2 linked regions of the Anatilimnocola aggregata genome follow. The protein of the gene in region 2 binds, or shares a complex with, the protein of the main gene of each other region. Links are inferred from orthologs where the notes say so. Each region holds a gene or a part of one and is shown on either strand. Other genes may lie near its edges.

Region 1 (3,071 bases), 6.0 Mb from region 2 along the record:
TCTGCCTTCTGCCTTCTGCCTTCTGCGCCTCGTCTCCCGCCCCTTCCGGTTGCAGCATGCGAAGACTGTGTTAATATGCTACTCGTGCCAGGGGGCGGCATTGGTTTCGCCCCTTGCTCAGTTCATTCATGAACTGGCAACTGGTGCGGAGCTTGCTTCGGCCTGAAGGCGAAGTGGGCAGGCGTTTTGACGTTCGTAATCGATTTTGCACGCCGTGGGGCGATGGATAGCCACGCGGATTGATGGTGCGTTGCCTTGTGATCTTGCGGGTGGCGTTCTGCTGCTCGACTGTATTTCACGAGCAGAATTTCATGAGCTTCGGTTCATGGAACGGGATGAGTGGTATGGAGTTTCTCGCAATCGTGTGGTACTGGCTATGCGCTGCCTGCCGCTTGCTGAAGAGCAAGTCTGCGGCAGAGCGCGCTCGTCGCCACATCTCGACTGGCAATCGTGCCGCCGACGTTCGCCCGGTGCGAACGGGTTCGCTAGGCGGTGCCGTCGGCCGATTGGAGTGGTCAGAAATTCGGATCGCACTTCATCGTTGGCTTTCCCCGCCATTGGTCCCCTCGCTTGCGGCTCGTGCCTTGGCACAGGTTGCCACGCGAATCGCTGACCCTGCTCGTGTGCTCGATCGAAGTTGGTAGCAAACTCGTCAAGTTGGTTCTCGTCAAACACGTTTGTTCGTTCGCCGTCAGAGTTGACGCCGCGCGGGTAGTGCTCATCACTTCCCCGTGACGCGTTAACATGCGAAGCAGGTCCGCACTCTCGCTGCCAGAAAATAGCGGAGGCGTTGTGGACAATCCTGTAGTAGTCGGTGCGATTGCGGCAGCAGTTGCAGCCGTGTTGACGTTTGGCGTAGTAAAGTTTCTCGATCGACTGCGCAAGGTCGATGCCGAAAACCAGGCCAAAGAAATTCTCGACCGCGCCGCGCGCGATGCTGCTTCCAAGGTGAAGGAAGCTGAGCTGGCCATTAAAGAGCGGGAGTTAGCTTCCAAGGCTGAAACCGAGAAGCAGTTGACCAAGAGCCGCGACGAATTGCGCGAACGCGAACGGGCCGTTGAAAAGCGATCCGAGCAAGTGCAGCAATCGAGTGACGACCTCCGCAAGCAAGAGCGGATTGTCGAGACCACCCAGCGCCGCCTGGCCGAACGACTGGAAGACTCCAGCCGTCGCAACGAAGAACTGGCAAAACTGATCGAAGCTCAACGCACCACGCTCCACAACCTCAGCGGACTTTCGCCCGGCGAGGCTTCCAAGCGACTCCTCGATACGCTCGAACAAGAGTTGCAGCAAGAGATGGGTTCCATCATCCTGCGGCACGAACGCCGCGTGCAGGAGCAGGTCGAGCAGAAGTCGCGAGACATCCTGCTCACCGCAATTCAGCGCTATGCTTCTGCCCACACCGCAGAAAGCACGACGAGCACGGTCGACATCCCCAACGACGAAATGAAGGGACGCATCATCGGTCGCGAAGGTCGCAATATTCGCGCGTTCGAAAAGGCGACCGGAGTCGACGTGATTATCGACGATACTCCCGGCGTCGTCATCGTCAGCGGGTTCGATCCAGTCCGCCGCGAAGTGGCCCGCCAATCGCTGGCCAAGCTGATTGCCGATGGTCGTATTCATCCTTCGCGAATCGAAGAGATTGCGGCGGAAACGACCAAGGAGATCGAAGGCTTCATTCAAAAGAAGGGTGAAGAAGCTGCCGAAGAAGTTGGCGCGCATGGCCTGCATCCGCGCGTCATCTACATGCTCGGTCGGCTTCACTTCCGCACCAGCTATAGCCAGAACGTGCTGCGGCATAGTGTCGAAGTGGCTTTCCTCTCGGGCCTGCTGGCGGAAATGGTGGGCCTCGATGGCACGCTCGCTCGCCGCGCGGGATTGCTGCACGATATTGGCAAAGCGGCCGATCACGAGCTCGAAGGTGGTCACCCCAAGATCGGTGCCGACCTGCTCAAGCGGCACAACGAGAAGGTCGAAGTGGTTCACGCGGCGTTTGGTCATCACGACGAAATAGTCACCGAGTATCCTTACACCATGCTCGTCGCCACTGCCGATGCCTGCAGTGCTTCGCGACCTGGTGCTCGCCGCGAATCGCTCGAGCGCTACATCAAGCGAATGGAAGAACTCGAGTCGATCGCCTGCGGATTTCCCGGCGTCGAACAAGCGTTCGCGATTCAAGCCGGTCGCGAACTGCGCGTCCTCGCTAGCTCGCGCGATACTGACGATGCCAAGGCAGCAAAACTCTGCCGCGATATCGCCATGGCCTTCGAAGAACAGTTGACCTACCCCGGCGAGATCAAAGTTACCGTGGTGCGTGAATCGCGATTCATTGAAGTGGCGAGGTAATGCATTTAAACACCCTCTCCCTAGTACTCTGGGGAGAGGGATCGCGTTTTTTTGAGAGGCACCTCTGTGCGCATTCTGCTGATTGGCGACATCGTCGGCAAACCGGGGCAGCGGATTGTCATGCAGGCGCTCAAACCGCTGCGCACGCGCGAGCAAATCGACTTCGTCATTGCCAATGCCGAGAACGCCCTCGATGGCAGCGGCCTCAGCCCGACGATCTATAAAAAGCTGGTTGCCGCCGGCGTCGATTGCATCACGCTGGGCGATCATATTTATCGCCGCAACGAGATCAGCGCGACCCTCAACAGCGAGGGGAACATCGTCAAGCCGGCGAACTATCCCGCCAAAGCTCCGGGCAAAAACTGGGCGGTGGTGAAAGCCACGAATGGTGAATCGGTCGGGGTCTTCTCGCTCCTGGGCCGCGTCTTTATGAAGCCCGTCGATTGTCCCTTTCAAGCTGCCGAACGAGTGCTGGCCGAGTTGCCCGCCGAGGTCAAAATCCGCGTCCTCGATTTTCATGCCGAGGCCACCAGCGACAAACAACTGATGGGGCGCATGTTGGACGGCCGCGTGAGTGCCGTGCTGGGCACGCATACGCATGTGTCGACCGCCGACGAACAAATCTTTCCTGGCGGCACGGCCTTTCAATGCGATGTCGGCATGACCGGCCCGCACGAGAGCATCCTTGGCCGTAGAATCGACCGCGTCCTGGAGACTACAAT
Region 2 (3,065 bases):
TTTACGTTCTGAAGTACGGCGCTCAGCGGGCCATTTGGCACTGGGCGTGAATGATGTCAGCCCTGATTGGCAGGGCTTGATTGGCCAGGTAGCTGGTCTGTCAATGGAATGTGTCTTCCACGCGTCGAGTAGCTAGCCATCCTCAGTCTCGGTGGAGCTGATGGTTAGTTGGATGTTCGCGCGCTCTCGCATCTGTCTAGCAGAGTGGGCGGTTAGTCTTGCTTCGTCAATCGCAACATAACTCTTCTGCAAGTCCCCGTTTCGTGGTCTCAGGTTCGCGCAGTTCGCAACCGTTTGTGTTGTCCTTTTTTTCAGTCTGAATATTCAGTTGAAGCGGGCAGCGGTCGCAGCCGGAACATAGGAAAAGAAAGTATCAGGTAGCAGCAGTGAAGCATCGCGTCGAAAAGAAAATCGGCAGTCATACTCTTTCGTTCGAAACAGGTTTTCTCGCCAAGCAGGCAGCGGGAGCTGTTCTCGCCCAATATGCGGACACCGTCGTTCTGAACGCGGTTGTGGGTGGTGCCGGCCGACCTGGCCAGGATTTCTTCCCCCTCACTTGCGACTATCGCGAGCGAGTTGCTGCCGCGGGCAAGTTCCCCGGCGGCTTCATCAAGCGGGAAGGTCGCCCGACCACGAAAGAAATTCTGACCTCGCGCCTCTGCGATCGCCCGATTCGCCCGCTGTTCCCCAAGGGATACCGCGACGAAGTGCAATGCCAGGCGATGGTCATGTCGAGCGACGCCCAAAACGACGCCGACGTCCTCGCGATGAATGGTATCGCTTGTGCCCTGTTCATTTCGAACCTGCCGTTCCGCGGGCCCATCGCCTCGGTTCGCGTGGGCCGCGTGAATGGCACGTTCATTCCGTTCCCGAGTCAAGACGACTTGGAAGAGAGCGATCTCGACCTCATCGTCTCGGGCAGCGAAACCTCGGTCGCCATGATCGAAGGCTTTGCTCGCGAAATGAGCGAAAACGACATGTACGAGGCGATTCTGTTCGCCCATCAGGTGATTATCGAAATCTGCCAGATGCAGCGCGAATTTGCGGACAAGGTGGGCGTCAAGCGCCCCGATTACGTCGCGCCGCCCGATGACGGCCTGATGGACCGCATCAAGAGTGGCTACTACGACGCCTATCGTTCCGCCAAGTTGACCTCTGGGAAGCAAGCCCGCGCTGAAGCTGTGAAGGCAGTCAAGGCTCAAGCCTTGGCCGCCATCATTCCCGATCCCAAGGCTGACGGCGCTTACAAGCCCGAACGCTTCTCGTCGGTGTGGCACGAATTCGAAGAGATCGTCGTTCGCGACCTGATTCTCTCTGGCAACCGTCCCGATGGCCGCGACAACAAGTCGCTGCGTAACATCGAATGCGAAGTCGATGTGTTGCCCCGCGTACACGGCTCGGCTGTGTTCCAACGTGGTGAAACGCAAGCCCTCGTGACCATCACGCTCGGCACCTCACGTGACGAGCAACGGGTCGATGGCCTGTTCGAAGAGTACTCGAAGAAGTTCATGCTCGATTACAACTTCCCGTCCTTCTCGGTCGGCGAATGCCGCCCGATTCGCGGTCCGGGTCGTCGCGAAATTGGCCACGGCGCCTTGGCCGAACGGAGCGTCGCACCCGTTCTTCCTTCGCCCGAAGAGTTCCCTTACACAATTCGCGTCATCAGCGACATTCTGGAATCGAACGGCAGCTCGTCGATGGCCAGCGTGTGCGGTGCGACGCTCGGCCTGATGGCCGCGGGTGTGCCAATCAGCAATCCAGTCGCCGGTATCTCGGTCGGTCTGGTGCAGCAATCGGAAACCGAATGGTGCTTGCTCACCGACATCATCGGTGACGAAGACCACTTCGGCGATATGGACTTTAAGATTGCCGGAACCCAAAACGGCATCACGGGCATTCAGCTCGATCTGAAGATCGAAGGCATCAGCAAGGAGATCATCAAGGCGACGTTCGAGCAATCGCGCGAAGCCCGGATTCAGATCCTGCGCAAGATGCTTTCGTGCATCTCGCGTCCGAAAGAAGACATCTCCCTCTACGCTCCGCGCTTGCTCCGCACGACCATTGACCCCGAGAAGATCGGCGCTCTCATTGGTCCTGGCGGCAAGATGATCCGTGGCATTCAAGAAGCCACGGGTTGCGTGATCGAAGTGGACGACAGCGGCATCGTGACCATCGCGAGCAGCAATCGCGAATGGGCCGAAGCCGCTTTAGCTCAAGTCGAAGCCGTCACGGCCACCGTGCAGATCGGCAAGATCTACAACGGCAAGGTCAGCAGCATCAAGGATTTCGGTGCCTTCGTCGAAATTCTGCCCGGCCGCGATGGCCTGGTTCACATCAGCGAACTGGCTGGTGGTTTCGTCAGCTCGGTCGGCGATATCTGCCGCGTCGGCGACGAAATGAAGGTGCTGGTCATCGACGTTGACGATCACGACCGCGTGAAGCTCAGCCGTCGTCGGGCCTTGGAAGAACTCGGTCTACCCGATGAACTGGCTTCGAAAGAAGGCCCGCCGGGAGAAGGTGGCGAACCACGTCCTCCTCGTCCGCCACGCGACGATCGGGGTGGTGACCGTGGTGGAGATCGCGGCGACCGTCCGCGTCATGACCGTGGGGGCGATCGAGGCGGCGGCGGTGGTCGCGGCCGAGGTGGCGGTGGCGGTCGAGACCGTCGCTAGGCAAAACTAGCTTTCAGCGTTCATAATCAAGACCCGCGGGAAGTCGTTCTCGCGGGTTTTGTATTTTCCAACGTGGGATAGGCTCTCAGCCTGTCTTCGTGGCATAGGCTTCCAGCCTGTGAAAAATTTCATGACAGGCAGGATGCCTGTCCCACGTAATACCGACCTCCTGTCTCAGGGCCAGCTGATGGTTGATGAAACTCCGCTGCCGGCTTCACCCGAGGAACTGCGGGCGCAGTATGTCGAACTGGCCGAACTGGCCGGCTCGCTAGCGCACGAGATAAAGAACCCGCTCTCCGTAATTCGGATGAACATGGAGTTGTTAGCGGAAGACTTCGCCGATCCAGCTACGCCCAAAGAACGCCGCGCCCTCGCCAAGATCGAGATGGTCAC

Evidence for each region. The genes of interacting proteins can lie anywhere in the genome.
Region 1: pnp (region 2) and rny share a complex: the UniProt entries of both Bacillus subtilis proteins name them as parts of the possible RNA degradosome complex. The link is inferred for Anatilimnocola aggregata from one-to-one orthologs.

The regions. Positions count from the first base shown.
Region 1 is NZ_CP036274.1:620,609-623,679, forward strand. The notes cover bases 88-3,070. They hold rny (ribonuclease Y), read left to right. Parts: upstream 88-792; coding sequence 793-2,349; downstream 2,350-3,070. Other genes in these bases: ETAA8_RS02310 (hypothetical protein), read left to right, coding at 312-644; ETAA8_RS02320 (TIGR00282 family metallophosphoesterase), read left to right, coding at 2,401-3,070. Also shown: more of ETAA8_RS02320, read left to right, coding at 3,071-3,071. UniProt on the Bacillus subtilis protein: Endoribonuclease that initiates mRNA decay. Initiates the decay of all SAM-dependent riboswitches, such as yitJ riboswitch. Involved in processing of the gapA operon mRNA, it cleaves between cggR and gapA.
Region 2 is NZ_CP036274.1:6,652,580-6,655,644, reverse strand. Bases 53-3,029 are described here. They hold pnp (polyribonucleotide nucleotidyltransferase), read left to right. Parts: upstream 53-386; coding sequence 387-2,672; downstream 2,673-3,029. Other genes in these bases: ETAA8_RS24985 (sensor histidine kinase), read left to right, coding at 2,815-3,029. Also shown: more of ETAA8_RS24985, read left to right, coding at 3,030-3,065. UniProt on the Bacillus subtilis protein: Involved in mRNA degradation. Catalyzes the phosphorolysis of single-stranded polyribonucleotides processively in the 3'- to 5'-direction. Necessary for competence development in Bacillus subtilis.